3 regions of the Vibrio taketomensis genome follow, and region 2 is predicted to be linked to each of the others. Evidence: riboswitches for the same ligand, from Rfam matches in the RefSeq annotation. Region 2 holds a riboswitch; each other region holds the start of a gene.

Region 1 (10,817 bases), 770 kb from region 2:
GAGATACGGACGCGTGAAACCATGGAGTTTGCGATGGCGTTTGCTGAAACCGGTCATTTATGTATGGCAACCCTGCACGCAAACAATGCTAACCAAGCTCTAGAGCGGATATTGCATTTGGTGCCGAAAGAGAAGAAAGAGCAGTTTTTGTTTGATCTCTCAAATAACCTACGGGGAGTTATCGGTCAGCAATTGCTTAGGGATAAATATGGTAGTGGTCGACATGGTGTGTTTGAGATCTTGCTGAATAGCCCAAGGGTTTCGGACTTGATTCGTCGTGGAGAGTTACACGAATTGAAATCGACCATGGCTAAATCACAGCAGATTGGTATGCAAACCTTTGACCAAGCGCTGTACCAGCTTATTGTTGACGATAAAATCAGTGTCGAAGATGCGATGCACAGTGCGGACTCCGCTAACGATTTACGCATTATGCTTAAAACTCAACATGGCGATAGCTTTAATACTAAAACACAATCTTCTATTAGCATTGATATGAATTAGTGTTTGAAGCATAAAAAAACCGAGCATTGCTCGGTTTTTTTGACTGCCTCAGAATGGTCTTTAACCTTCAAACAATTCTTTATGTAGTTTTTGGATCGCTTGGCGCGATACTGATTCATGCACCAAGAAACACAAGTTGTGAGGGCTTGCACCAAAGCAAATCATACGTAAGTTGAGATCTTCTAAAGTACTAAACACTTGTTTAGCATAGCCTTTGCTATCGCTCATATTATTGCCAATCAGCGCAACAAGACATAGGTTTTGCTCGATTTCTACCGTACACAACTCTTCCAATTCAGCACGAGCCGCCGCTGGTAGTTGTGGCGCTCCGCCACTAGTATCTGTTTGGTCTAAAGTTAGCGATACACTGATTTCAGAGGTGGTGATCAAATCAACCGACACTTTATGCTTGGCTAAGATCTCAAATACTTTGGCTAAGAAGCCATAAGCATGGAACATTTTAGCGCTACGCAGAGTAACCATAGTTTGGTTGCAACGCAGTGCGAGCGCGCGAAATAGTGGTGAGCTTTGCACTTGATGACGAATCCATGTGCCGCCTTTTTCTGGCTCTTTTGAAGAGCCGACGAAGACAGGAATATCGTGGCGTAGTGCAGGCACAAGCGTTGATGGGTGAAGGATTTTAGCGCCAAAGTTTGCCATTTCAGACGCTTCGCTAAAGCTGATTTCAGAAATTGGAGCGGCTTTTTCTGCGATGCGAGGGTCCGTTGTGTAAATTCCAGGTACATCGGTCCAAATTTCCAGTCCTTCGGCTTTGACTGCTTCAGCGATTAACGCTGCACTATAGTCACTTCCGCCTCGACCTAGCGTGGTGGTATTGCCTTCATCATCCGCGCCAATAAAGCCTTGAGTGATGACGATGGAGTCTTCGCAAAGTGGTGCAAGCAATTCTTTCGCGAGGATGCCAGTTTGTTCGACATTTGGTTCAGCTTTGCCAAACGTATCATCGGTTCGCAGTACTTGGCGAATGTCAAAACGTACCGCCGGCATGCCACGCTCACGCATCAACTGAGCAAGAATGTGGGTCGACATTAGCTCGCCACAAGCGACCAAGTGATCAGTAAGTTTAGTGCTGGATTGAATTGAAGCAGCTTCAGCAAGACTGGTCACAGTATCAAGAATTTGATACACCTCAGACGCAGTCTCTGTTGCATGATTAAGTTGAACAATAATAGCTTCATGTATATCAGCTAATTGCTGAATTACTTGGCGTCGTTGTTGTTCATCGGTTACACCGTTAGCAAGTTCAACTAATAGGTTAGTGACACCTGAGCAGGCAGAGCTAACCACCAATCGGGTACTTGGATTGTTTTCTATTATGGCCGCACAGCGGCTCATGGCTTCAAAGTTTGCAACACTGGTTCCGCCAAACTTGGCGACATTAAAAGAGCTCACAGCGATTCTCCCACGACATCCTAAATATTGTTGTTGGTAATCCAACGTCCTTTGTTTTTGTGTTTGACTATCTAGCTGGTGGAAATGAGTTACGCAGACAACTGATTTCAGTTAGTGCACGTCAAATGCTTTGTAGCACCGTTTGTGTTCCGCAATTCACAGCTTGGCGATTCACCAATCCAATTGACTAAGATATGTTCAAACGAGAAGAGAGTATTGAGCGATTGTTCGAGGTAAGTTATTTGGCTTAATCTTCACCTCAGAAGCGCTTCATCAGACAGTGCTGATGACAGTTGATGAGATTCAACTCAGGTCAACCGACGTCACCAAACCGACAACTTGGTGGCATCTCGGCATTGCTCTCCCTCAATGAATCGTATCGGAGTTGTGGCTCCACGATGCATCTACCTAGGCAATGCTCCTCTTCTGTGATTAATTATTGAACGGCTTTGTGTGATCAAAGTCAACCGATAATTTTACTTCAGCACAACAATGATTAACAAAATGGGAGGTGGCCAGCTAAATAGGACTGTTTGAGTATAGACTTATGACCAATTGTCTGATGAAGAATATTGGTCTAAGGTGAGTGCAATAAAACATCAGCCACAAGGAGAGCGAACATGACAATCCAAAGCTTTATTCCACCTCGTCGAATTCTGATGGGGCCTGGTCCATCTGATATTTCTCCTCAAGTATTGCAAGCATTGAGTCGTCCAACGGTTGGTCATTTAGACCCGCTATTTGTTGGCATGATGGATGAACTGAAACAGTTACTTAAGTATGCATTCCAAACCGAAAATGAGTTCACCATAGCCGTTTCGGCCCCAGGAAGCGCAGGTATGGAAGCTTGCTTCGTAAACTTAGTTGAGCCGGGTGATAAAGTGATTGTTTGTCGCAATGGGGTGTTTGGCGAACGTATGCGTGAAAATGTTGTGAGGGCAGGCGGTGACGCGATTGTGATTGATGATGAATGGGGGGCGCCGGTTTCAATTGATAAAGTTGAAAGGGCACTCAAGGAACATTCTGATGTCAAAATCGTAGCGTTTGTTCATGCTGAAACCTCAACCGGTGCTTTGTCTGATGCGCAGGCATTAGGCGCTTTAGCAAAACAGCATAATGCCTTAACCATTGTTGATGCGGTGACGTCACTTGGTGGTGTGCCTTTAAAAGTTGATGAATGGCAGCTTGATGCTGTTTATTCAGGTAGTCAAAAATGCCTTTCTTGTGTGCCAGGATTATCACCCTTAACGTTTTCTTCAAAGGCAATTGCCAAGATTCAAAGTCGCAGCACACCAGTGCAAAGCTGGTTTCTGGATCAGAGCCTAGTACTTGGTTACTGGAGTGGTGAAGGTAAGCGTAGTTATCATCATACTGCGCCAGTCAACAGCCTTTATGCATTGCACGAGGCATTATTGATGCTGAAAAATGAAGGTTTAGACAATGCTTGGCAGCGCCATCGCACCATGCATGACAAATTGAAATTAGGTCTAGAAAAGTTGGGCTTTAAGTTCGTGGTTGAAGCGGCCGATCGTTTACCTCAACTCAATGCGATCTATGTGCCTGAAGGTATTGATGAAGCTGCTGTGCGTAACCACCTACTTGAGACTTACAATCTGGAGATTGGAGCTGGTTTAGGCGCATTGGCGGGCAAAGCTTGGCGTATTGGACTAATGGGCTACGGAGCAAGGCAAGAGAATGTCGCCCTTTGCTTGCAAGCATTGGAAGAGTCGTTGACTCAATAAAACAAAAAAGCGGCGCAATGCGCCGCTTTGTCTATTTTGCTGCAGAGGCTTTAAGTGCATCGATATCTGGAGCAATGTACTGGACTTTATCAAAATCCAACTCTGGAAATAGGAACTTGGCCTCACTACGAATTTGTTCAGCTTTAGCATCTTCGCCTAAACCCGATATGCCAATATCAAATTATTATAGAAAGCTGGGCGAGGGCTATTTTTTATGATCGCCAAAGACCAATCGATATACGGTTGAATATATTGTTTGTCTTGAGTAATGAGGCCAACTTGTAAGTAGGTGCTGTACACATCCCAGTCATAGCGATCTTTCCAAACAACAGGGTTCGTCACCTGTTGCAAAATAGTCGGATCTTTTGGCTTAGTCAGTTCAAACTTAGTGAGGACATAATTGGTGTGTAATGAACTTAGCATGTAAATCGAGATGACGACGGGAATGACAAGACTTAACGCTCTTAGTATGACCTGTGAAATACGACTAAACCCAGTTACTCGATATTTATTGGCTCGTTGATCGACCCAGTAAAGCAGAACAATAAATGTAATCCAGTGAACAAAAGAGTGATAGAACGGGTACTCTAATTGGCTATGCAAAACAATGGGTACGAACAAGCCGAACATGGCAAGGCGCGTCCCTTTTTTGGTTTGGTACATGCGCAGCAACATAAATGCCGCGGCGAGAGTAATACCTAATAACGGTAATAGTCCGCCTTCAACACCCCAATACAACATTTCATTATGTGGATGTGTCAGCGCGGGTAAGCCTACATGGTAATCAGGATTTAGCTGATGTTGGCGAGCCGTGTAAAGAATATAGTCTGATTCGAATCGACCGTAACCATAACCCGTAAATGGTTTCTCAATAATCATATCGAGCGCTTGTGGGTATGTGTAGCTACGTGGACTTTCGAAATTAACCTTATCTTTGACTAAATCAGCATTTCCGTGAGAGCTGATCATAGGCAGTAATAATCCCAGCACAATCCCCACTAACGCCGACAAACACCAACCAATAATGCGTTTGTGAGTAGCGAAGCGGTATAAATAGGGTAACACCAAGATTGTAGATAATATTGCGGCCAGCCACCCCGTACGTGAAGCGATAACAACAATAAGTGGGATGGTAAGTAGTGGCATCAAATAGAGCAGAGTTACATCACTTAACTTATGTTGGTATTTAATTGGTTGGCGTGAGAGCAAATAAGCAGAAATCGCTAGGCCAGTCGCTAAAAAGCTCGCCATGACATTCACTTGTTGGAAAATACCATAAGGCCGGTTATGAATTGTGTTGTAGCCAAACATATTGCCCGGCTCGAGCAGTAAATACTGTACCCAGCCATATACTGCTTGGATGGCGACAGCGATAACGATAAACCAAAGTAAGCGTTGTTTCTGACGGTTGCTGAAGCGGAATTGCTGCAAAATAACGAACAGTAAAAAACCCATCCACAATCCAGTCAATCGGCTCACCGAAAGTAGCAGTGAGCTATTTGGATAGAGAACTGGAGCGGTCATCATCAAGCATGAGATGAACAGTACAATCGTCATTTTGTTGTAGCGTAAGACACCTTGAGTTCCAATTTGGTACAAGCCAATACCAATGCTGATGGAGAAGGCTAACCAAGTAGTGGCGTTAAACGACAGTGCGAGGCCTGAACCACCAGGATTTGGCATAAAAAAATGCATTGCGACGATGTAGAGCGCACCTAATGACACCAAAAATGGTCGAATTAAAGGTAGCCTTGGGGCTTGTGGTTCGAGTTGCGTACCAGTGAGGTGTATGGTTGCCATAGGGATAGGTCACTTCTACATAAACAAAACCAGCGTATGATACGCTGGTTTCTAGGTAATGATCTATTTTAACATGGGTTTTAGGAAGCGTGCGGTATGTGAACCTTCGACCAATGCCACATCTTCCGGAGTTCCTTCGGCAATAATTTCACCGCCACCTTGTCCACCTTCAGGGCCTAAATCGACGATCCAGTCAGCGGTTTTGATCACATCAAGGTTATGTTCAATCACGACCACCGTATTACCATGATCGCGTAAGCGGTGTAGAACCGTAAGTAACTGTTGAATATCATGGAAATGCAAGCCTGTGGTTGGCTCATCCAGAATATATAGCGTCTTACCGGTGTCGCGTTTTGATAGCTCACGCGCTAATTTTACTCGTTGCGCTTCGCCCCCAGAGAGTGTGGTAGCCGCTTGTCCTAGGCGAATGTACGACAGTCCAACATCCATTAGGGTTTGCAGTTTACGTGCAATAACCGGGACAGGATCGAAGAATTGGCGCGCATCTTCCACTGTCATTTCGAGTACTTCATCAATGGTTTTGCCTTTGTAGCGTACCTCTAAAGTTTCACGGTTATAACGTTTACCTTTACAGATGTCACATGGCACATACACATCAGGCAAGAAGTGCATTTCTACTTTAATTACGCCATCACCTTGGCAGGCTTCGCAGCGGCCACCTCGAACGTTAAAGCTAAATCGACCGGGTTTGTAGCCACGAGAGCGCGCTTCTTGTGTGCCTGAAAATAGCTCGCGAATTGGAGTGAAAATACCCGTATACGTTGCTGGGTTAGAGCGAGGGGTACGGCCAATCGGACTTTGATCTATATCGATCACTTTATCAAAATGTTCTAGCCCTTTGATTTTTTGGTAAGGGGCGGGTACATCTACGGTGGCACCGTTTAATTGAATATGTGCAATCTTAAAGTATCATTAATCAAGGTGGATTGCCCGAACCAGATACACCAGTAATACAGCTAAAGAGTCCTACCGGGATGGTTAAGTTAACTGATTTTAGGTTGTTACCATTGGCGCCAATCAACTCAACGACTTTCTTTTTATCAAATGGTGTGCGTTTTTCAGGGATTGCGATTTGTTTCTCTCCTGACAGATATTGGCCAGTTAATGACTCTGGATTGGCGAGAATATCTTCCATCGTACCTTGAGCGATCACTTGGCCGCCATGCACTCCAGCTCCAGGGCCAATATCAATCACATGATCGGCTCTGCGAATCGCATCTTCATCGTGCTCAACGACGAGCACCGTATTACCGAGATCGCGTAGATGAGTTAGCGTTTTTAGTAAACGTTCATTGTCACGTTGATGAAGACCGATAGATGGTTCATCCAGCACATACATCACGCCAACCAAACCCGCGCCAATTTGACTGGCTAGGCGAATACGCTGCGCTTCACCACCAGATAGGGTTTCAGCACTACGAGAGAGGTTCAAATAGTTTAAGCCAACATTGACTAGAAACTCCAAGCGGTCGTTGATCTCTTTCATCACCTTCTCGGCAATTTGTGCTCGTTGACCCTCAAGGTGCAATTGAGCAAAGAAATTCAACGCATCGGCAATACTAAGCTCAACAATTTCTGGCAAGGTTGTATCGGCGATAAATACGTTGCGAGCTTCTAGACGTAGGCGACTACCGTTACAGCTAGCGCAACATTTAGTCGATATATATTTAGCAAGATCTTCGCGTACTGAATTGGATTCAGTATCGCGGTAACGACGCTCAAGCGTATTTAAAATGCCTTCAAATGGGTGACGTTTGACTCGAATATCACCACGATCATTGATGTAATTGAACTCAACTTCAGTACGTCCAGAGCCTTTAAGGATGACATCTTGAATTTTTTTCGGTAGTTGGTTAAATGGCTGATGAAGATCAAAATCATAATGCTTAGCTAATGAGCTTAGCATTTGAAAGTAATAGTAGTTCTTTTGATCCCAACCTCGAATGGCTCCCTGAGCAAGGCTCAAGGATTCGTCTTGAATCACGCGGTCAGGGTCGAAATATTGTTGAACGCCCAAACCATCACAAGTGCCACAGGCTCCCGCTGGGTTATTGAATGAAAACAGGCGCGGCTCTAATTCTTGCATGCTGTAGCCACAGTGTGGACAGGCAAAGTTTGCGGAAAAAACGATCTCTTCGCCGTCTGCATCCATTGGAGCGACAACTGCAATACCACCCGATAATTCAAGTGTCGTTTCAAACGATTCCGCTAAACGCTGTTGCAAGTCGGGACGAACTTTAAAGCGATCAACGACCACTTCAATAGTATGTTTTTTATGAAGCTCAAGCGTTGGTGGATCGGAAAGATCGCAGGTCTCTCCATCGATACGAGCTCGAATAAAGCCTTGTGCGGCTAAATTTTCTAAGGTTTTAACATGCTCGCCTTTTCGTTCTTTCACGATAGGAGCGAGTAGCATCAATTTAGAGCCTTCAGGCATTTCGAGCACTTTATCAACCATCTGTGACACAGTTTGTGCAGCGAGAGCGACCTTATGGGTAGGGCAACGTGGCTCGCCAACGCGAGCATAAAGTAGGCGAAGATAATCATACACTTCAGTGATAGTCCCAACGGTAGAACGCGGGTTATGTGAAGTGGATTTTTGCTCAATAGAGATTGCTGGCGATAAGCCCTCGATATGGTCGACGTCTGGCTTTTCCATCAAAGAAAGAAATTGACGAGCATAGGCAGATAAAGATTCGACATAGCGTCGCTGACCTTCGGCATACAGAGTGTCAAAAGCCAAAGATGATTTACCGGAGCCCGATAAACCAGTGATAACAATTAATTTATCGCGAGGAATGGTGAGATTGATATTTTTCAGGTTATGGGTGCGGGCGCCGCGTACTTCTATCTTATCCATGGTTATCGCTCTGTATGGGAAGAACTTCTAGTATTACACAGGGCGAGAAATGTTCAAAGAGAATACTGGACATAAAAACAGTAAGGGCAATCGAATGATTGCCCTTAGATTATTTTGTTAGTCGTTTTGCTTGGCTGTTGAGTGCTTACCTAATTCAGTTTTCTTACTGTCTTTTAGGTATAGATGCTCAAAGCAGTAGTTGGTCGCTTCAATGTATCCTTCGACACTGCCGCAATCAAAACGCTGGCCTTTAAATTTGTACGCTAACACGCACCCTGCTTTTGCTTGTTTAAGCAGAGCGTCAGTAATTTGGATTTCTCCGCCTTTACCTGGTTCAGTTTGTTCGATTAATTCAAAGATATCTGGAGTCAGGATGTAGCGACCAATGATAGCAAGGTTACTTGGTGCTGTGCCCGGTTCAGGTTTTTCAACCATGTCGTCTACACGGAAGATGTCATCTTTGATCATTTCACCAGAGATTACGCCGTATTTATGGGTTTCATCTGCAGGTACTTCTTGTACCGCTACGATAGAACAACGGAACTGTTTAAACAGTGCCACCATCTGTGCCAAAACACCTTCTTGTTCATTAACGCAGAGGTCGTCAGCCAGTACAACAGCAAACGGTTCGTCACCCACAAGTTCACGACCCGTTAGGATCGCGTGGCCAAGGCCTTTCATTTCACGTTGGCGAATGTAGGTAAAGTTTGCGCTTTCAATGATTTCGCGAATATCAACCAACAGTTCTTCTTTATTGGTACCGTTAATCTGATGCTCAAGTTCGTAGTTTTTATCGAAGTGATCCATGATCGAGTGTTTACCACGTCCGGTAACAATACACATACCGTTCATGCCGGCTTGAATCGCTTCTTCAACACCATATTCGATCAGCGGTTTGTTGACGACTGGCATCATCTCCTTTGGCATAGATTTCGTTGCCGGTAGAAAACGTGTACCGTAACCTGCTGCTGGAAATAAGCACTTCTTAATCATGATAAAACCTTTTATCTTTTAGACAGACTCAAAACTGCCGACAAGATAGCATGGTTTGATTAATAGATAATGAATACCCTAGTGCAAAAGTTGATTTTTTGCTCCATGCTTTAAATTTAAGACGCCAAATGTTGCTTTGCCCATGAAATGGCTTGAACTCGATTCTTTACAGACAGCTTCTTGAAGATTTGGTAAAGGTGGGATTTTACCGTGAACTCACTAATAAAGAGATCTTCGGCGATTCGATTGTTCGAGGCCCCTGTTTGTAGACTACGTAGTATTTGAATTTCACGCGTGGTCAAATCGACAGTTGCGGGGGAGGTTTGGCTATCGAAAACATGACGGTAGTAATGTAGAAGTTGTGCGGTGACTTTTCGAGGTAACCAGTTTTGGCTGTTGATAACTTCACCACAACCATATGCGATATCGACGATGCTGTCAGTCTTGTAAAACAGCGCTTTTAGGTTACCGAAACTGAGTAACTCCTCAGTGGTTAGCCGCTTTTCCACATTAAATATTACCGTCTCAAAGATTTTATTCGACAGAGGCAAGTCTCGAATGACGCTATTGAGTTGTTGGTATTCATGATAATCGATGAGCAAAATTTTATGCTTATGCTGCTGCATCGCCAGCATCGTATCTTGCGGTTCCATGCGAGGGATGGGAATGCAGAGGTTTTCTTCAATTAGGTCTACAATTGGATAGTGGGAGTCTTTATTTTCACAGAGAAAATACAGTGTTCTCGCATAAATGTTCTTTGCCATAGTTTGCTCTTATTCCGAGTTAATATTTTTCTTCTTTCTCCTGCTTCTATCCTGTCTTATTTGACGATAAAGAGCGATTCATCGACGGAATGAATCTGGTTTGTTTCATTTTGATAGTGAATTTTATTTATCTCATTGAAATTTCGAACATGAAAATGGAATTAAGTATTGGAAACTGAGAGCAGTCGCAACAAAGTTGTCGGAGAGTATGGATGGAACAGTTGTTTGATTTGCAACTGGAGTGTTATCCTAATGCGCTATCAAATTATCACAAGTGAATCTAAACGGAGCAAAACATGGCTAGCCGTGGAATAAACAAAGTTATTTTAGTGGGTAACTTAGGCCAAGACCCAGAAGTACGTTACATGTCTAACGGCGGCGCTGTTGCAAACATCACGGTTGCAACCTCAGAAACATGGCGTGACAAAGCGACTGGTGAGCCACGTGAAAGAACTGAGTGGCATCGTGTAGCTCTGTACGGAAAATTAGCTGAAGTTGCAGGTGAATATTTACGTAAAGGCTCTCAAGTATACATTGAAGGTCAACTGCAAACGCGTAAATGGCAAAACCAGCAGGGCCAAGATCAATACACCACAGAAGTGGTTGTTCAGGGTTACAACGGTGTAATGCAGATGCTAGGTGGTCGCCAAGGCGGACAAGGTGCCCCTATGGGTGGTCAGCAACAGCAGCAACAACAAAGCTGGGGTCAACCGCAGCAAC
Region 2 (10,817 bases):
GGCCATTGCGGCTACGGCTTGACCACCGCCAACATTGTATACTTCGTCGATATTACATAGCTTCGCCACATAGAGAATTTCATCGGCAATCGGCGGAGGTGAACATAGCACCACTTTTTGACAACCCGCAATCTGCGCTGGCACACCAAGCATCAATACGGTTGATGGCAAAGGCGCACTACCACCGGGAATGTACAAACCCACTTTTTGAATTGGGCGAGTGACTTGCTCACACATCACACCTGGCAGTGTTTCGACTTTAATTAGCTGCGGCTTTTGCGCTTTATGGAACTTAGCGATGTTCGCATAGGCTTGCTCAAGCGCTTGTTTCATATTGTCGCTAAGACGCTCACACGCAGCATCAATTTCACTGCGAGAAACACGAATAGACTCTGGCTTTACGCGATCAAACTTTTCAGTCAGCTCTATTAATGCCGCATCACCCTGCTCTCGTACTTGAGCAATAACTTGTGAAACCGCTGCGGTAATATTAGCGCCTTCTGTTATCGCAGGTCGCTCTAATACCGCATCTTGTTGTGTCTCACTTAACGATTGCCAAACAACTGTTCTCATGGCTAATTACTCCATCATTTTTTCAATTGGCAATACGAGAATGGAACTTGCACCTAACTCTTTTAGCTGCTCCATCGTTTCCCAGAATAAGTTTTCACTACTTACTAGATGTACTGCGACTCTCTGTTTTTCTGCTGACAATGGCAGTACTGTTGGATCTTCCGCACCAGGTAGTAGCGCTTTGATCTGCTCTAGGCGATCAACTGGTGCATGTAACATGATGTATTTAGATTCTTTGGCTTGTTGAACACCCTGCATACGGGTCAACAGCTTGTCGATAAGGCGTTGCTTTTCAGGCTCAAATTCACCAAGACGTTGAATAAGTGTTGCTTTAGAACGGAAAATCACTTCCGCTTCTTTAAGGCCATTGGCTTCAAGCGTGGCACCTGTTGAAACTAAATCCGCAATCGCATCAGCAAGTCCTGCTCGTGGCGCTACTTCCACTGAACCTGTGAGCATACATGTAGAGAATGGCACACCCTGTTCATCCATATACGCTTTTAGCAATTGCGGATAAGTAGTCGCGATACGTTTACCTGCTAGGTCTTGAGGGCCGTTGTACTCTTGACCTTTGTTAATGGCGATGGATAAGCGGCAGCCACCAAAATCCATGCGGCGCAGTTTGATAAACTCACAAGGTTCGCCGAGAGCTTTTCGGTCTAAGCGCACTTCTTCTAATTCATTTTCACCGATGAAACCAAGATCAACCACACCGTCCATGATTAAACCAGGGATGTCGTCATCACGCACCAATAACAGATCGATTGGCATATTGAGAGAGTGAACAACCAAACGCTCACCCATAATGTTGAACTTCACGCCGCATTTGTTTAGGAGTAATTGGCTCTCTTTACTAAGGCGACCTTTTTTTTGAATTGCGATTCTTAGGCGTTTTGTTTGCATTGCGTTGTCCCTGTGCAAATTTAATTTGAGTAATTTATAAAGCGCGAAAAGTGAAAAACCCTCGGAAGAAACGTGTCTCCCGAGGGTTAATTCTTAAAATCTTTGACTTAAGCCTCCGGGAGTATCCTATCTCCCGGGTATGCGTACATCTCCCGAAAGACAACTATGGGTGATGATGGTGATGAATGTTCATTACTGATTTACGCATACTGATGAATTCTTATTCTCTTGCTTAGATGCTAACCACACTAACCAAGCTATTAACTTTTTCAACCATTAATTTAAGTTTTTTCTTTTCATTTTATAAACAACATATCGTACTTTACGAGCAACTATTAAACCTTAACAATCACTTAGAAAGCGTTGAGATACAGTGATATACGATGATAAACATCCGCAATAAACTTTAGGTGTAAAAAAAGGAAGCCGAAGCTTCCTTTTCACAAATCAATGGTTCGTTAGTCAATACTGCTAACAATACGACTGGTAGACATATGCTTCATCGCAAAACACACCGCAATGAAAGCAAGACTTGCTGCTGCGAATGACACTGCCAATGAATCGGTCATACCCAGTACAATGAAGCCAACGATAGAGACCAATGCCACTGCCAATGCATATGGCAACTGAGTCTGTACGTGGTCAATATGGTTACAACGCGCACCTGTCGAAGACAAAATCGTCGTGTCAGAGATTGGTGAACAGTGATCACCGAACACAGCACCAGCTAAAACTGCGCTTAGCATTGGTAGCATAAGCGCAATATCAGTATTACCTGCTAGGTCACCTGCGATTGGTAACATGATACCGAACGTGCCCCATGAACTGCCGGTAGCAAATGCCATCACACCAGAAAGCATGAATAAGATTACTGGCAACCATTTAGGGTCGATATTACCTTGAACAAGGCTCGATAGGTAACTACCGGTATTCATATCGCCAATTACCGTACCGATACACCAAGCAAATACCAAGATAAGGATAGCGCCAAACATTGATTTCGCACCGATCCAAAGCGTAACACCGATTTCTGCTGCCGCTAGACGCTGTCTTAGTACTGTCGCAAGTGCAACAGCTAGTCCCGCAAGGCCACCGTAAACAAGAGACGTACCGACGTTAGTGTTCTCAAATGCACCAAGTAATGAATATGCTTTGCCTGCAGCTTCGAGTGCTTGAGCGCCCGTAAACAACATGGATGCACACGTAGCAATAATCAACATTACGATTGGCAGGATCAAATCCATTACACGGCCACGAGTGCTTTCTTGGATGTCGAGTTCTTCGTCAAGCTCGCGTGCTTGCTCACGTTCATCAGCCGCATCTTCGTCAAAACCACGACCTTGCGAAGCAGCGATTTCATGGTCACGCATCTTACCAACCGTCAGGCCAAACCATGACACGGCAAACACCATCAACAAGGCAAAAATTGCGTAGAAGTTCATCGGTACAACACGCATAAACGCACCAAGTGCGGAATATTCAGTAATACCGTGTGTTACCAGAATGCCGCTGACAATCGTCATAATGTATGCACCCCAGCTTGATGCTGGCATGACCACACACATCGGTGCTGCCGTTGAGTCCAAGATATACGCAAGCTTGGCACGAGAGATATAAAAACGATCTGTTACAGGGCGAGAAATGGCACCAACCGCTAGGCTATTAAAATAGTCGTCAATAAAAATGAAAATACCTAGGAATGCTGCAAGTAGCTTAGCGCCACGCTTACTCTTAATACGAGATTGTGCCCAGTCAGCAAATGCTCGCGTACCACCAGACAGTGTTAAGAGCGCAGTCATCATGCCAAGTAGCAATAGGAAAGCAACAATACTCATTTTACCTGCATTAATGCCGCCATCTTGGACAAATACGCCCACAACGATATTTTCAATATAACTGAAAGCACCGCCAAATGACGCATCAGCAAGTAAGAAAGCGCCAAGTACAATACCCGTACCAAGCGATAACAGAACACGACGCGTAACAATTGCTAGCGTCAGGGCTACTACCGGAGGCAGCAGTGAAATAGGAGATGATGCAAAATCGATTAAATTCATGATCTTCGAAACCAGTAATAATTGGTTAGAGATCTACTGCAGACACATAAATGATAATTTGTGTGTATGTTGAACATAGCGACGGGGAAGCGAAAACTTCACCCAACCCTACAGTAGCGCTCCATAGTTATACAACATAATAGACTATGGCAGTGTTGTCCCTATTCGAGTACAACCCCAGCAAGCGGCTTTGATGTGCCAACTTACTTCGGCGGATAAGACCTTTCACGCTTATTCATTGGCATCACCCCAACAAACGCTACTATTTAATTCCGCACCTCTACCGCACTGACTATAGATTAACCTGTGAAAAATAAAATTTAACACATTGCTAACCAATGTAGTGCATCAGGTATTTGTCATTGTACTTATAATAAACTCATTTACAACATATCTTTCTAAAAATTTTCGACGCAAGATTGGCGCTTTGCCACTTCACTTTACTCATTGATAAATGGTCAGTAGTCCGATGCAAATTCAGTGGAATAGTTATCTATTTCCAAATGGTTAGCTGTAAAAAAAGATGCAATGACAATCCACTTAAAGGAGGGAGGACTTTAGCAACGACTTCGAATTTAGAGCCACTAAAGACTTAATTCATTACTTCACCCTTAAACAAGTTATTCCTAGTAACCCGATTGCAATAAGATTACTAGAGCATTCTAGACAACGAGCAATTAAACCAATAAAGGATGAAGCCATAACGGATTGTGGCAATAACTTTCAATTAAGTTCCCGAGTATTTTCCATAATTAGTTTTGAGTAATGATCATTGCTGGTTACACAAACAATTTGAGTTTAACTTTTACTGGCGACTATGAAACTTCACACTATACTTATACCAAATAAGGTATGTGGCTATTTATTCATTTACTGCGTAGAAGTGTGTGATATGAGCTTTAAAGTTTCATACACTGCGAATTAACTTCAATTTAAATACTTTATTGAATACAATTAAATTGTATTATTTGAAATACGATATTAATATTAGCTTTGCTTACAATATATTGGTGAGATCCTATGTCGGAATTAACAAAAACTCTTTTGAACATTCGTAGCCTTCGTGCGTTTTCTCGTGAACTTACTCTTGAGCAATTAGAAGAAGCGCTAGAGAAACTAACTCTAGTAGTTACTGAACGCAAAGAAGCAGAAGAAGAAGAGCGTGCTGCTCTTGCTGAGCAAGAAGCTAAGCTAGCTGCTATTGCAGAACAAATCGCAAAAGACGGTATTGACGTTGATGCATTGATTAGCGCACTTGCTGGTGAAACTAAGACTAAAGCAAAATCTAAACGCGCACCTCGCCCTGCTAAATACAAATACCTAGACAACGGTGAAGAAAAAACATGGACAGGTCAAGGCCGCACTCCTTCAGCAATCCAAGCTGAACTAGATGCTGGTAAATCTCTAGATGACTTCCTAATCTAATAGGTTAATCGAATAGATTGATACAAAAAAAGCTCCCAAATATGGGAGCTTTTTTATTAGTCGTTATTTGAAGTATTAGACAACAATTGATTCATTATCTAATACTTATTTTCCGTTTATTAACGTTCCCAATACGCTTCTTCAAGGCTATCTTCACGCTCAGGCAAACCACGAGATAAACGTGGTGAGTGTTGCACTAGCACTTCATAACTTGCGCGGTTAGAGTATTTACATACTTGTGAGAAAGATGAATACGTTAAGAAACCATATGCATGTTTGCTTGAGTTTGGTACGTTTTCTTTATGGTATTTATTTGCTGCCATATCATGCAATAAAGCTGATAACGCCGCATCACCCGCACCATTGGTATTTTTAATTTTTTCTGGTCCACCCATGTATGGTGAAATATGTGAATAAACCTTAATTGGATTATCACAAAGGTCTTTTACTGCAGGGCGACTAAACTCGTAACGGTTGAATTCTGCAATTTGACCTGGAAGAAGTGGTAGTGATGTTTCACGTTTCGCTTCATCTTCGGTATAACCAGCCATGTATAGACCTACAGGGCCTGCAGTACACAATACCAAATCAACCCACTCAAGTGCTTTATCGGAAGCTGCTAGAGGGTCGTGCTCACCAGTTAACGCTTCAGCTTCGTCTTCGTTCATCGCTACCACGCTCACATGATCACGCAGGAAGTCTTGCCAGAATTTAGGGTCATCTTGAATAACAAACTTAGTGCCCAAAGTTAATACCACCGGCACATCATGCTTCTTAGCGTATTCAATCGCTCGCATTGTTGCGTCAGGCATTGGATCGCCCTCTTTACAACGCACAAGATAAGCGGTCAGCACTAATGCAGAAGCATTCTTGAAGATTTTTTCTGGAATGTTGTCTGGATGAAGCTGGTTCATCTGACCTTCACTGATAGCAAACGTACGCTCACCATCTTCAGTAATTAACGCGAAACAACGACCAATTGCCCCGTCAACACCTTGTAGGTAATTTAAATCCATACGGCTTGATGTGTTACATAGGTAACGGTAACCGTAACTGCCAATCTTAATATCTTGGCTCATGACACCTAGCAGTGTTGATCTATCATCCGCTAATACAGAGTAATTATGTAGCGTGTTACCGATGGTACCGCCTGCATATTCGTTGGTGATCAGACAGTTTTCTTTAAGCTCGTTATACAACGCTTCTGCTGATTGATCATCAATAACTAATGAGTGTCCTTTACTCAAACCGTATTTTTCAATTAGCTCCGAGCCAACTTTTGCTTCAATGTCTACTAGGGTTTGGTCAATACCGATAATATGGGTACGTGACATTTTTTTGCTGGTTTGCGCTTGGCTCACAAGAGGATCACGCGCATGTACTGGGAAGTAGTGCTTTGATTTACGTTGACCAGGAAATTTCATAGTTCAGGTTCTGTTAATGGATGACAGGAGCGCGGATTCTACCGCGCGATGATATTAGCGGCAATAACTGCGATTATAGCAAACGTTTACTCTATTCACCTTCCATAAAACTTAGGTCTGGTAAGCGATCAAGATGCTCAGAATAGCGCTTCAAATTGAACTCACCTTCGTTTTTCATCACATCAAAAATTTCAATTGCAACGGCACAAGCCATCATCGCAACGGCATCATCACGCGTTGTGCCTGTCATCATCAGACGCATTAATGTTTCTTTCACTTTAAGAGGATTACCGTCCGCTAATTGGTTCTCAATAACCTCAATTAGGTCGGCTTCTTCAAGGATTTGGTTTTCATCAGTCATGATTTGTGCTGTTCTCTGCAAATACAAAAATAACAACGGGATGTAATTAATACATCTTCCGAGCTTGAATTTGGCCTACTATGCCATATATAGAGGACTCATCGTTATCAATAAAGCAGGTTTTAACCAATTAATCGGTAAAAGAAGTACTTTTCGAAGTGTGATTTCGGTCTCGGATCTGTCGCAGCGAAATGCTTTCTGTTAGAATCTGCCCCCAGTTAAATTATGTGGTGTTAAGCAATGTCTGAGAACTGTACTGACAACAGTCAAAAGAAAGTCATCGTTGGTATGTCTGGCGGTGTTGATTCATCGGTTTCTGCGTATCTTCTAAAACAGCAAGGCTATCAAGTTGAAGGCCTGTTTATGAAGAACTGGGAAGAAGATGACAATGAAGAATACTGTACTGCGGCGCAAGATCTTGCGGACGCACAGGCAGTATGTGACAAGCTTGGCATCCACCTACATAAAATCAACTTTGCCTCAGAATACTGGGACAATGTGTTTGAGTACTTCCTAGAAGAATACAAAGCAGGTCGTACGCCAAACCCAGATATTCTTTGTAATAAAGAAATCAAATTCAAAGCATTCCTAGAGTATGCAGATGAAGTACTTGATGCTGACTACATTGCAATGGGTCACTATGTACGCCGCTCGTTCCCAGAAAATGGTGAGAAGCCACAAATGCTACGTGGCTTGGATGGCAACAAAGACCAAAGCTACTTCTTATACACTCTAAGCCATGAGCAAGTAGCTCGCAGCCTATTCCCTGTTGGTGAACTAGAGAAACCAGAAGTACGCCGTATTGCTGAAGAGCAAGATTTGATTACAGCCAAGAAAAAAGACTCAACGGGTATCTGCTTTATCGGTGAGCGTAAATTTACTGAATTCCTAGGTCGTTACTTACCTGCTCAACCAGGTAAAATTGAAACGCCAGAGGGCAAAGTGATTGGCGAACACCAAGGCTTGATGTATCACACTCTAGGTCAACGTAAAGGTCTACATATCGGTGGCACCAAAGGTGGCGGCGGCAATGAAGATCCATGGTACGTAGCAGAAAAAGATCTCAAACGTAATGTACTGATCGCGGTACAAGGTGCTGATCACCCACTACTAAAATCAAATGGTTTGATCGCATCTCAACTACACTGGGTAGACCGCACGCCGATTAACCAGCCGTTACAATGCAGTGTAAAAACTCGTTACCGTCAAACAGATATTCCGTGTACTATCATCCCTGTGGATGACAACACTATTAAAGTTATCTTTGATGAGCCACAAGTTGCTGTAACTCCGGGTCAATCAGCAGTATTCTACCAAGGTGAAGTGTGTCTTGGTGGTGGTATCATCGAACAACGCATTTAATCGTACTTATTTCAGGAGTAACTCTACGTGGCTAACACTCTTTATGACCGCACTATTGCATTTGCAGGTATTTGCCAAGCTGTCGCACTGGTTCAGCAAGCAGCAAAGAACGGTTATTGTGACACTGACGCGTTTGAAACTTCACTGAAAGCGATTCTCAACGTTAGTCCAAGCAGCACATTAAACGTATTTGGTCGTGAGTCCGACCTAAAGCTTGGACTAGAGTGCCTAGTAAAAGGGATTGATAATACACCTGCGGGCAGTGAAATTACTCGCTACATTATCAGCCTGATGGCGCTTGAACGTAAATTGAGCAGCCGCAATGATGCAATGTCTCAACTTGGTGATCGCATTCAAATGCTAGGCCGCCAAGCAGAACATTTTGCCATTACTGATGACCAAATGATCAGTAACCTTGCGAGTGTGTACCTTGATGTTGTGAGCCCGATTGGTCCACGTATTCAAGTCACTGGAACACCAACGGTACTGCAACAAAGCAGCAATCAAAACAAGGTGCGAGCACTGCTTCTCTCGGGAATTCGTAGCGCAGTACTATGGCGCCAGGTCGGAGGCAAAAGACGTCACCTGATCTTTGGCCGCAAAAAAATGGTCGAGCAAGCACAAATTCTTCTTGCTCGAATGTAATTTGAACACGCGGCTTGCCGCGTGTTTGTTTTTTTAGAGCAAAACCATCCTTGCGCAAACGTTTGCGCAATATTCGTGACAAATGCCCAAGTTGTTGGTATAAAGCTCACAAATTCTAGAAACTCAATTCAGGAGAACATCATGGAACTGTCAGCATTGACTGCTGTTTCACCAGTAGACGGCCGTTACGGAAGCAAGACTATTGCGTTACGCGAAATTTTCAGTGAGTACGGACTATTAAAATACCGTACTATCGTTGAAATCCGCTGGCTACAAAAGCTTGCTGCTACTGCTGAAATCGCTGAAGTGCCAGCGTTTAGCGCTGAAGCTAACCAATTCCTAGACGATCTTGCTGCCAACTTCTCTGAAGAAGACGCACTACGCATCAAAGAAATTGAGCGTACCACTAACCACGACGTTAAAGCGGTTGAGTACTTCCTAAAAGAAAAAGTTGCTGATGTTCCTGAACTTCACGCAGTTAACGAATTCTTCCACTTTGCTTGTACTTCTGAAGACATCAACAACACGTCACACGCGCTAATGCTTAAAGAAGCACGTGAAACGGTTATTCTTCCAGAAATTCGTAACCTAATTGATGCAATCAAAGCACTTGCTGTTGAACACCGTGACATTCCACTATTGTCTCGTACTCACGGCCAACCTGCTTCTCCATCAACTATGGGTAAAGAGATGGCAAACGTGGCGTACCGTATGGAACGTCAATACAAGCAAATCGAAAACGTTGAGATCCTAGCGAAAATCAACGGTGCGGTAGGTAACTACAACGCTCACCTATCGGCTTACCCAGAGCTAGATTGGCACAAATTCAGTGAAGAGTTCATCACTGAATCACTAGGTGTAACTTGGAACCCATACACAACGCAAATCGAGCCACACGATTACATCGCAGAACTATTCGATGCTGTTGCGCGTTTCAATACTATCCTAATCGACTTCGACCGTGACGTATGGGGCTACATCGCTCTTGGCCACTTCAAGCAAAAAACCATTGCTGGCGAAATCGGTTCTTCAACTATGCCGCACAAAGTTAACCCAATCGACTTTGAAAACTCAGAAGGTAACCTAGGTCTAGCAAACGCAGTATTTGGCCACCTAGCACAAAAACTGCCAATCTCTCGTTGGCAACGTGACCTTACGGATTCAACAGTACTACGTAACCTAGGCGTTGGTGTGGGCTACGCAATCATCGCTTACACTTCTACACTGAAAGGTATCAGCAAACTAGAAGTAAACCGTGAAGCACTGCTTGCTGAATTAGACAAAAACTGGGAAGTACTTGCAGAGCCTGTACAAACCGTTATGCGTCGCTACGGCATCGAAAAACCATATGAGAAGCTTAAAGAGCTAACTCGTGGTAAGCGTGTTGATGGTGAAGCTATGCGTAACTTCATCGACGGTCTTGAGCTTCCTGAACACGAAAAAGCTCGTCTAAAAGAGATGACACCAGCGAACTACATTGGTCAAGCTATCGAACTGACTGATATGCTGTAATAGCGTAATAAATAGAAAATAAAGCTTCCTTATGGAAGCTTTATTTTATCTCAGAATTTTATCTCAGATATCTGAAATTGATCATCAATCCTGCTTTTGGAAAAATATCGTCACGGTCGCTACTTCAATCCCAAATTTTTTCACGCTGGTAATATTGAACAAATGACTCTCGTCGCGGCGAAATAACCAATCATCCATGGCGACGGTAATCGTCGACCCATCATAGGGTAATTCAAAATCATACTGCCATCGCATCGCATTGCCCTGCTCCGCTCCTGTTGCGACGCCAATAATATCCTTTGCAGTTCCCTGATATGTTCCATCTTCAAGACGTTGAATATTCCAAATGCGCTGCTCCTCAACCCCGTCACTGTAGATAAAATCCTCGACCAACGTGAGATTGTTCCCCTCTACAGTTCCAACTATTTTTACCTCAAAGCTGCGCGTTTGTTTACCAGAGAAATCCTGTACTATTCCCCAAGCATGTGTTTTGCCATTAAAGTATTCAAACAATGAGAATGTGGGCGTCGTATTTTGATAGTCTTTAAGCGTGGT
Region 3 (10,817 bases), on a different replicon from region 2:
CGGTATTATTTTAGTGTTTTAGCAAAATTACCAACTTTATCTGTCACTTTGCGCCACTCTATATTGTGCTCAGCCAAATCAACCGTTACTAACTCCCCTTTCTCGACAATCATCTTGCCATTCACAATCGTGTATTCAACGTTCTGCGGATAAGCCGAGAAAGCAATGGTTGAGAATGGATCATAGTTTGGCTGCATATTTGGCGAGTCAGTTTCAAAGATAACGATATCCGCTTTTTTACCCACTTCTAATGAACCAATGTCATCTTGCATGTTAAGCGCTCTAGCGCCACCAATTGTCGCAAGCTCAACGAGTTCATAAGGTGAGAACTTAGAATTATCTTTATGAATCGTACGTGCGTTCATTGCGGTGTAGCTCATCACCGTCAACACATCATTTTGATTTGATGACATCGGGCCATCAGTACCAATGCCAAGATCGATGCCATGATTGTGCATCTCCCAAGCAGGCGTTTGCCCGTTAGCACCTTTTAAATTCGATTTCGGGCAGTGAACCACACCAACATTGTGTTGTTTGACCAACGCCATGTCGTCAGCATCGAGATAGTTCATGTGCGCGGCCACCAGTTTGTCATCAAGCACATCCAATGACGCCAAGTACTCAACCACTGATTGGCCATCTCTCATTTGCTTGGAGAATTTACGCACACCGGCGTCTTCCCAACGAAACTCCGCTAAGTGAGTCAACAAGGGTACATCGTATTTATCGGCAAGCTGTTTTGATTTCACCAAAAACTCTGCAGACACGGTATAAGGTGCATGAGGTGCGACGGCTGGAGTGATCAACTCGTGACCTTTCCACTGTTGAATAAACTGTTCTGCGTATTCAAGACCACCATAAGGTTGCTTCGCATCGACGACTGGAAAACCAATCACCGTTTCACCCATTACGCCACGAATACCTACTTGAGCCACGGCGGTCGCGACTTCATCTTGGTGGTAATACATGTCAGATATGGTTGTGGTACCTGCAAGAGCCATTTCCATCGCGGCTTGACGAGATGCAGTGCGAATCAGGTCGCGGTCGAGCATTTCTTTTTCAAGCGGGAACATTACCTGCTTAAGGCGGTTTTCTACGCCACTTTCACCTAAGCCGCGAAAAGCCGTCATACCGATATGTGTATGACCATTGATCATCCCTGGCATCACGATTTTACCGCGCGCATCGATCACTTGATCGGCAGAATAGCCTTTAACAATACTCGCATCGCCAATGGCAATAATTCTATTGCCTTGAATCACGATCGTGCCATCTTCGATGATTTCTGTCTTACCATCCATTGGCAAGATTTGAGCATGTTTGATTATAATGGCGGCATTATTCAAGGGCTGCGATGTACACGCAGATAGGGCAAGCAAAATGCTGGTCGACAGCAAAGTTTTCGTCACTAGATTCATTTAGGCACCTTAAAGTTAAGTCGACCAATCCTAATTTCAAGGTAAATTTGCCGATAGGACATATGTCCGGTCAGCCCTATCTCAAATCACAAAATTGATGAACACTTAGGTAACTGTCACGTTAACGATCAGCACAAGCTAAGCATGCTTTGTTCATTGTTGTGCAGCATAAACTCCGTAAACTCTTCTTCAGGTAACGGTTTACTAAACAGGTAGCCTTGTACCATCGGACATTTAAGCTTGCGAAGAAGCGCGCATTGTTCTGCCGTTTCTACACCTTCAGCAATCACTTCACAACCTAACGAGCGACCAACCTTTATCATCGCCTTGAGTATTTCTACGTTATCATCACTAACAAATGACTTATCGATTTTCAAGCTCGAGAAGTCGAGATCTCTCAGGTATGAAAACGATGAATATCCTGTACCAAAATCATCAATCGCAAAACTGATGCCAAGTTCTCTTAAGCCAACTAAATTATCAATGACTTGTTTCGATTCCATATAGATGGATTCAGTAAATTCAAAACACAAATTGCGATGAGAATATCCAACATCGTTCATGAGTTGTTTTATTTCCTCGACAAAGTTGCTACTCATCAACTGTCGAATCGAGATATTAACGTGAATACAGAAAGTACTGGGTAGTTGGTGTTGATTGCATTGATACCAACGCAGTGATTTCTTGAAAATTGATAATCCAATAGCATCTATCAAGCCTGTATCTTCAGCGAGCTCAATAAATGCATAAGGCCCAACAATACCTCTTTCAGGATCATTCCATCTGGCAAGCGCCTCTACACCAGTAATCGCACCGCTGGTTAAATCGATAATTGGTTGGAAATATGGAATAAATTCGTCGTTTTTAACCGCTTGTTTTAGCTTGTTGTAAGCCCTAATCTTCTCGCTGTTATTCAAACGCATTGAGCTGTCGAAATGTGCCTGTTTAATGTTGCTTCTTCGGGCTTCATACAGTCCCAACTTCGCGTCATCCAGCAAGGTACTCGCCTTCGATTTCTCACCTTCACACGCGGAGGATATACCAAACAAAAATTCCACAGAAATCGCATGTGAACAAATATCAAATGTGACGTTTTCTAAGGTTAAAATTTGACGAATAACAGATTCGATATTGCGCTCATCTTCGAGTCCTAGGGCGTATTTATCGGAATCCACGCGAGCAATTACCACGCTTTGCTCTAGTGTGTTGGATAACGCACTGGAGATAGCGCGCATAAAGTCCTCATATTCATCGAATTTGAGACTTTCAGCGATATTATTCACTGATTCTACCTGTATCAATAATAACGCGCCAAATCTCACATGTTCGCAACGCTCATTAAGCCACAACTTATTCGGTAAATATGTAGTACGGTCTCTGTAGCTTTGATCGGTAATAGATTCTATTTCAGCTACATATCGTGCCATCAAATCATTAATTGAGGAGATAAGAGCAATGATGTTTGAAGAACTCGTTCTAATGGCGAGTGGTTTAAAATCAGAAATATTTGCAGAGAGAAGCATGGCGTTGATTCGCTCAGTAACCTGAGTAACTGGACGATATGAAACATAAAAGCCAAGGGTGATAGAAGCAATAAGCGCGATAAGTAGCGTATATAGTACAAAGCTATCTTCGAGCATCGTTAGTACATTGCTTTCTTCATAGTAAAGCACAGCCAAACATGGAATGGCTAATAAAAACATAATGATAAGTATCATCTTATGTTCTTTACACATTACTTTTCGACTCCTTAGCTACAAATAATTCCATATATCCCCCTTAAGTCCAATTCAACCAATACTTGGCTGACAATTAGAACTCCTCTTTACAAAGCATAAATACAACCGTGCCCATCAATACCCTACGTATTTTTATGACACTAATATTACAATGACATTTTATTAAACGATTGTGTTTTAACATTACTAAGATGTGCAAACCCTTCGCTAACAATGAGTTGGCGATTTAATAATTTTACTGATTGATCGTTATTACGAAGAGAGAATAACTAAATTCTCTTGATTAGATTCAAGCATCAAACAACATTAGCTAATGCTATTAAATACAAACCTCTTCGAAAGCTAGATATTTTGTTTTCATATTACCAAGATTAAATGGTCGAATACCGATTATAAAAGTTTAATTTATATGAAAAATAAGAATTCATCGGTATCCAAGTGAATACACCACTTATTTGGAATGAACATCACAACTGCACAACTTACACGTTACAAATTAAGATTCTAATAAATAAGCATTGTCGACATCATAACAACAAACGATCGATCAATTTCATTTATCAAAACAACAAAAGACAAGCATCGCACACCATGAAACATCTTTTACAAGTTAAAGTAAGTTATTGCATTATATGAGTTTTGAATTACAAATAATTCACTTTATATAAAATCTATACAGACCATTAAATTGATGGAATGGGTCATTTTTGAAAGAATAAATTTGATGCAGTAAGAAAAATCCTACAGTCTGTATCGACTAAAATCGCGTCAATAATCGGCGTTTTGTATTTAAGGTGCGTCGCTTATTGCTCGATCTTGCTTTAACAGTGCTGCACCCTTTGAATTGGGCGGTAATTTTCCCTCTTTCTCCCAGCGTTCTAATTTTTTACGCACATCCTCAGTCAATCTAATCGGTTCCGCCTTTGGGGTTGGTAGCAACGGATAGTCAACACCCTGCAACTGTAATTCTGCTCTAACCGTAGTCACCCATTTGGTTTGATTTTGTGGAATTACTTTCGACGCTCGCTCAACCAGTTGTGCCAGGTCCGTTAAATTGTATGAATACCCGTCTAGCAGAACTCGATGCAAAATGTCATATCGCTCTCGATAAACAGAATAGGTAGCAACACTATTGCTCAAATAGTCATGACTATTAATATCGGCACCGTACTCAAGCAATAATTCATAGTTATCCATTCGCTCGTGGCGCACCGCAAGCATTAGCAAGTTACTCGTCCCTTTCCATTGGTCCGGATTGCCATCGTATTGGAGTAATAATTCAAGTAGTGCCGAATTTTCACCACCAGCAGCAAACCACATTGGGGTATACCCTTTTTCAAACTGCTGGTTTGGATCCGCGCCAAACTTCAACAATGCTTCAGCGCCTTGGTAATTTTGTGATGAGAGAGCCCAAGCTAAAGGCGTTGTTCCGCCAACACCAGTCGAGTTTGCATCAATCCCTTGCTGGTTGATGAGATAGTCAATTTTATCCACATCGCCTCTTTCCGCAGCCAGGACCAATTCTCGTACTGCTTCCTCACTAAAATAATCGACCCCACTTTGCTTTTGCATCGAGCTTGCACTGCAGCCGCTCAGATGAAATAAAACAAGTACTATTGCTACTATCTCTATTCTTGAGGGAAAGTGTAAAAACAACATCCTTTTCTGTTCTCACTTTAATCGATGCATCACTCAAACTATCTTAGCGAGGCTAGTAGCAATGCATTGAAGTCTGCTCGCGATTTGCGATCTAGCCGCATAAAACTCGCTACTTTCGTATTGTGTCTACCGCACCATGACGAATCACAGCGACGACGATAAATCCCTTTCCTTGACGTTACTTGGGAAGAAACTCGTAAAGTGTGTTCGGGGAGCCATACAACATCACGTCGCCTTTGATAGAAAAACCAACGCGGCTTAACAATCGGTTAGATCGAGTGTTTGCAGGTAACGTCACAGCCAAGACCGAATCAAGTGAATACGTTATAAGCGTATGATTAAGCACACCAATAGCCGCTTCACTCGCATAACCCTGCCCCGTGTATTGCGATAGAAACGCATAACCTAAATCAGGGAGATCCAACTCCGGGCGTTTTAGCACGCCACACATACCAATCGGTGTTTGGGTTTCTTTAAGGCAGACCATACTCAAGCCGAAACCATACATGTCATAGCTTGCCATCGGCCCTTGAGTTAAATAATTGCACGCATCTTCGATAGTGCGGACATTTTTATCCGCGATATAACGAATAAACGATTCTTCATTAAGTAATTGCACAATGAATTCGGCGTCACTGTATTCGAACTGCCTGACGATTAATCTCTCTGTTTCACATACCACTTTCATTTTGAGTACCTCTAACCAACGACGATTCAACGTAATCCGTTATAATCCAGTTTTAGTTCTTTATTGCGTTAACTCATCCATCGCAAACCTAATCTCATCTGAAGAAAAACCTTTTCGACTTAACATCGCATAAGCTTTACTGCGCTCGTTATGAACGGATAGGTCGTAGGATTTTTTACTGAGTTGTCCTAGACAAGATGAATAGAAATCGAGCTGCTCGCGGTTTATCAACCGTTCTACTAACGCATCAAGTTCCGTAATATCAATTTTACGTTGACGCAATTCTTGCCGAATGACCGTCAACCCTTTGCCTTTGCGAGCATATTTCAATACTTCTTTTTCAAGATCCGCTTTTTCAGCCTTGATTTCAAGGTTGGTTTTGAGTTGTTCGCTGCAAGCATGCTGCTTTATCGCCTGATTCACTTGAGCATAACTAAAACCTCGCTTTTGCAGCGTTGTGATGAGCTTTTCCTTACTCATCGTAAACTCTTGGTAATAGTTGTTAATGCGTTCATTGAGCATCGCTTGCTCATCAATATTAAGCTGCGCTTTTACCTTGTGAATGGCATCATCAATCAGCGCTTCTTCGATTCCTTTCTTTTTCAACTTGTCACGAATATATTCGCTGCCATATTCGCCAAAAAACGAACGTTCAGCAAACTGCTCAGCAAACTGCTTGTCAGATTTCAGATAACCAAAATCGCGTAGTTTTTCTATCGTGTCAGTAATCCACTCTTCGTTGTCAGTTTTGACTCTCAACTTAGCCAGCAATTCACTTTCAGTGAGATCTTTTTGACCTAAATGCCACAGTGCAGAATTCATGACGCTTTCAATACGTCTGGCTTTTCTTACTCGATTTTCTTCTGGGTACAAACTAGCGGTTCACGATTGGTAGATGATGAGGGGAGTTTACACTAATCCTCACACCATTTGTCAGGTCAAACAGAGCGAAGTGGATTGGATACAGAGCCACAAAGGCTTTATGGTTCTCTTGCGGTAGCGTTCAGTTTGTTAACATTTGGCTTCAGTGATTTGTAGCGACCCTATATTCACATAAAGTTAAATGTTCAATGTACGCAACAATAGATTGATATACGAACAGTTATGAAATTGGCACGATTTAATACTTGTTTTGCGCTGCTCGGCTGTTATCATTGCGCAGCAAACCCTTAATCAGTAGAGGCGCGCTGCCTATCAGTAACCGAGCGGAGGATGATCCCGATGATGCCGGAGAAAGGAGTCAGCGCCGAAGTCACTTGAGCCATCAAACCAAGTGGCTGGGTCTGTGTCGAATAGGCACAGAACTGCCATAGTATTAATTCCTATGGAGCGCTACCTGAAGGGGTAACAAGTGTTTTGTCATTCCTTCAGACGTCTTCGTTACACCTCTTTTCGGTAGATCTCCACCTTATTGCAGTAGGTGTAGAGATTATGAACCTCATAAATTTTTCAGACTCTTTAATGTCTGTTATACCGCCGGTTTTGGCGGTGATTCTAGCAGTGACGACACGTCGCGTGTTGCTATCACTTGGCGCGGGTATCGTGGCTGGTGCATTAATGCTAAACCACTTCTCCCCACTTGAAACCGCGCATTACCTGTTCGATAAAGTATTGAACTTGGTTTGGGCCGATGGTGCATTGAACAGCGAAAACGCCAACATGATCATCTTCATGTTGCTGCTGGGCGCATTGATCAGCTTAATGAGCGTATCTGGTGCAACTCAAGCCTTTGCTGATTGGGCAGCAGTACGCTGTAAAGATCGCCGCAGCGCTAAATCTCTAACTGGTCTGATGGTATTTATCTTCTTTATCGATGACTTTTTCCATAGCCTGTCAGTGGGGGCGATTTGCCGCCCGGTAACCGACCGTTTCCAAATTTCTCGCGCGAAATTGGCTTACCTTTTGGACTCAACCGCGGCACCTGTGTGTGTGTTGATGCCAATTTCGTCTTGGGGTGCTTACATCATCGCCTTGATCGGCGGCATCATGGCTGCGCATCACGTGACTGACCAAAGCCCGATTTCTGCCTTTGTTGAAATGATCCCAATGAACCTTTACGCGGTGTTCACTTTGGTGATGGTACTTTGTGTGATTGCATTCCAACTCGATATCGGTCCAATGCGTAAGCACGAAGACTGGGCACTAGACGGGAAATTGTGGGATGAATCTCGCGGCCGCCCTACAGGGCTTGATATTGAAACACCAGAAAACAGCAATGGCGGCATGATTGACATGGTGTTGCCTATCCTGACGCTAACGCTTGCGACCGTCTATTTCATGATTGAATCGGGTGCGGCCGTGCTAACAGAGAAAGGCTTACCATTTAGCGTTATCGGCTCATTTGAGAATACTAACGTTGGCTCATCACTCGTATACGGCGCATTGTGTAGTTTAGTGGTTTCCATTGCTCTTGCATTGCGTCTAAAACTTAGCGCAAAAACTTGGCTACAAGCTGCACCGCAAGGTATCAGCGCCATGATGCCTGCGATTGTGATTCTATTCTTTGCATGGACTATCGGTGCGGTAGTACGTGATATGAAAACCGGTCTATACCTAGCTTCGATGGCAAACGGTAACATTCCAGTTGAAATGCTCCCTGCAGTAATCTTCGTTCTTTCTTGTGCGATGGCATTTGCCACTGGTACTAGCTGGGGCACATTCGGCATCATGCTTCCGCTTGCGGGCGATATCGCTGCAGCAAGTGATATTCAAATGCTACTCCCTATGCTGGCAGCAGTACTGGCCGGCGCGGTATTTGGTGACCACAGCTCACCAATCTCAAGCACCAGTATTTTGTCTGCAACTGGTGCAGGTTGTCACCATATGGACCACGTTTTAACACAGCTTCCTTACGCAACCTCCGTAGCATTTGGTGCCCTACTCGGTTACGTAGCGATTGGTTATACCCATTCAGCAATGATCGGTATGGCCGTAAGCGGTGCTTGGTTCCTAATGTTCTGCTTATACGCCATGCGTAAAAACCAATCGGTTGTGCAAATGGCTAAAGCGTAATTCTGTTAAAAACATCAAATACACATCAAGCGCCTTAAGGCGCTTGATGTGTATTTAAGCCATGTAACATTTAACGCTCACAATCTGATTAAGCCTTATAGCTAGCCGATTTTGTCACTATCCCTTTGTAGCACTGCGCTTCTTGATCAAATTGGAACTCAAGATAATTTTGAATGCTGTCCAAGTCATCTTCTTGATAGTGTGAAACGTAGAGAAGTTGGCTTAGATTTTCTTTGGCAATCAGCTCTAGGGTATTTTTTACCAGCATTCGCCCAAGATAATCCAAGCCTTGATAAGGTTCATCCAAAATCAACAATGTCGGCTGTTTCACAATCGCTCTGGCAATCAATAGTAAGCGCTGCTGACCATATTCCAATTGTTTAAACGAAGTTGCTTCATACTGCCTCATATGCAGAATCGTTAACCATTCTTTGGCAATTTGAATTTGCTTCTTGCTCGGTTGAGAATAAAGACCAATGGAGTCATAAAGCCCGACAAAATCACATCAAGCGCGACAATTTACACGATATTGAAGATGCAAAGCTGACGAGACCATGCCGATATGTTGCTTAATTTCCCATATCGTTTCGCCACTGCCGCGTTTTTTGCCAAAAATTTGGATATCGTTACTGTAGCATTGTGGGTGGTCACCAAATATCAGCCCTAATAAGGTACTCTTACCACAGCCGTTTGGCCCCTTAACTTGCCAGTGTTGACCGTTATCGATACGCCAATTCAAATTCGTAAAAATAGTTTTCTCTATGTATTCCACTTTACCGTTTTTCAACTCAAAGATTGGATTGTCGAACTGCGTTGAGTGTTGATGCTGACGAACCAAGCCCATCATTTCTTCACTTTGCTTCGTCGACTGAGCTTTGATCTGGGCGATGATTGGGTGCTGATCCCAGTTTTGTTTATCCATGGTACTGTCGAGCTGACCACCATTAAACAGAGCAATCTGCTCTACCCAATCCGGCATATCGGATTCGCGCGAAAAGGTAATCAACATCTGTACCGATTGAGACAGCGTTTGAAGATAACAAGCTAATGCTGCTCGGTGCTCTACATCTAATCCTGTAAATGGATTATCGAGTAACACGACATCAGGCTTTGCGGCAAGCGCCCGTGCCAGCATTACGCGCCTTGTTTCTCCGGTTGAAAGTACTCGAAATCCTGTTTCTACTAAATGAGAAAGATCGAGTTCTCTTATCAGATTTTGTGTCAAACCTTCATCTTGACTCATTTCAAAAACTAACTCATACACTGAACTACCATGATCAATACGATCAAGAAAATCGGTATCGTCTTTTTCAATCTCCTGCTCTAGCAATCGCTGCTGTTCAGATAGGGAGACTTGGGCAATATGGTGATTTTCTATTGTTAGCTCGCCAGACTCAGGTTTAATTTCACCGCACAGCAAATCACCAAGCATCGAGCCAATATCCCCTCTGAGCTAAAAATGCCCCAAGGTTGTCCTGTTTCAATGTACCAGTCATCGATACGAAGCGTTGAGCTATTTTCCTTTGCAATCAGTTGATGAAAATGAATCGGCATTGCTTTTGTCTTCCATGATTTATCGTCGTTTTATTTGTTATACCAAGCCTGCTGTTTTGAATGCCAATATTTAACGCGAGAAACACCCACTCATTGGGCAAAATGTGAACTGTACAATTTAGAATCAGAGGAAGTTAAGAAAGAGGCGAGGACGTTACCCTAACAGAGAGAGACTGAGGTAGCCCAATATTGAAATCAGCTACCTCAAACTATAAATACCAACAGTGAAAGAAGAGATGTTGTTTTTTAGTGCCGCTATTTAACTGCGTGAGCAAACTCTTTCGCGAATGCACGGAAGGTACGCGGTTTATTGCCTGTCACTTGCTCGACGGTATTCGTCACATCTGTGTAGTGACCTTCACCAAACCACGCTAAGATCTCTGCTAGGTTTTCAGCCAACCAGTCATTCATTCCCGCATCTTTCATTGCTGCTTCCGCTGCTTCTTGTGGCACCGCGACATACTCTATCTCTTTATTCGCTTCCTCACTTAGGATTGCCGCTTGCTCTGCAAATGTTAGCGCCTCTGGGCCGGAAATCAGATACGTTTGATTCTCGTGACCTGACTTGGTAAGAGAAGCAACGATGACAGCAGCCACATCCCGAATATCAATAACGCTTTGTTTTGCTTGAGCTAGAGGCAGGAAGAACTTACCTATGCTGTTGATCGTTTCTAGGCTGCCATATAGGTTTTGATAGAACGAGTTAGGTTGAACAATGGTGTACGTGATGCCAGAGGCTTTCAATAG

Evidence for each region. A riboswitch is a leader RNA that binds a small molecule or an ion and turns the genes downstream of it on or off. The one in region 2 is predicted to bind lysine.
Region 1: linked by a shared signal. The riboswitch ahead of lysC (lysine-sensitive aspartokinase 3) and the one ahead of Vt282_RS05290 (Na+/H+ antiporter NhaC family protein) in region 2 are both predicted to bind lysine.
Region 3: linked by a shared signal. The riboswitch ahead of Vt282_RS15460 (Na+/H+ antiporter NhaC family protein) and the one ahead of Vt282_RS05290 (Na+/H+ antiporter NhaC family protein) in region 2 are both predicted to bind lysine.

What each region holds. Positions count from the first base shown of each region.
Region 1 covers NZ_AP019649.1:357,618-368,434, forward strand. The annotation lists gene Vt282_RS01820 (PilT/PilU family type 4a pilus ATPase) at 1-504, shown strand, start outside; gene lysC (lysine-sensitive aspartokinase 3) at 565-1,917, opposite strand; lysine riboswitch at 2,173-2,351, opposite strand; gene Vt282_RS01830 (pyridoxal-phosphate-dependent aminotransferase family protein) at 2,538-3,659, shown strand; partial or broken gene Vt282_RS01835 (PglL family O-oligosaccharyltransferase) at 3,691-5,459, opposite strand; partial or broken gene uvrA (excinuclease ABC subunit UvrA) at 5,523-8,340, opposite strand; gene galU (UTP--glucose-1-phosphate uridylyltransferase GalU) at 8,458-9,333, opposite strand; gene Vt282_RS01850 (LuxR C-terminal-related transcriptional regulator) at 9,450-10,097, opposite strand; gene Vt282_RS01855 (single-stranded DNA-binding protein) at 10,394-10,817, shown strand, end outside.
Region 2 covers NZ_AP019649.1:1,131,649-1,142,465, reverse strand. The annotation lists gene hisD (histidinol dehydrogenase) at 1-573, opposite strand, end outside; gene hisG (ATP phosphoribosyltransferase) at 580-1,476, opposite strand; His leader region at 1,526-1,661, opposite strand; gene Vt282_RS05290 (Na+/H+ antiporter NhaC family protein) at 1,935-3,533, opposite strand; lysine riboswitch at 3,640-3,824, opposite strand; gene Vt282_RS05285 (H-NS family histone-like protein) at 4,554-4,958, shown strand; gene Vt282_RS05280 (inosine/guanosine kinase) at 5,078-6,382, opposite strand; gene Vt282_RS05275 (hypothetical protein) at 6,474-6,743, opposite strand; gene mnmA (tRNA 2-thiouridine(34) synthase MnmA) at 6,984-8,105, shown strand; gene hflD (high frequency lysogenization protein HflD) at 8,133-8,750, shown strand; gene purB (adenylosuccinate lyase) at 8,892-10,262, shown strand; gene Vt282_RS05255 (DUF3833 domain-containing protein) at 10,347-10,817, opposite strand, start outside.
Region 3 covers NZ_AP019650.1:393,709-404,525, reverse strand. The annotation lists gene Vt282_RS15485 (amidohydrolase family protein) at 6-1,418, opposite strand; gene Vt282_RS15480 (putative bifunctional diguanylate cyclase/phosphodiesterase) at 1,547-3,154, opposite strand; gene Vt282_RS15475 (ankyrin repeat domain-containing protein) at 3,947-4,729, opposite strand; gene Vt282_RS15470 (GNAT family N-acetyltransferase) at 4,995-5,504, opposite strand; gene Vt282_RS15465 (RecX family transcriptional regulator) at 5,565-6,326, opposite strand; lysine riboswitch at 6,674-6,847, shown strand; gene Vt282_RS15460 (Na+/H+ antiporter NhaC family protein) at 6,936-8,516, shown strand; partial or broken gene Vt282_RS15455 (ATP-binding cassette domain-containing protein) at 8,605-9,948, opposite strand; gene Vt282_RS15450 (SDR family oxidoreductase) at 10,326-10,817, opposite strand, start outside.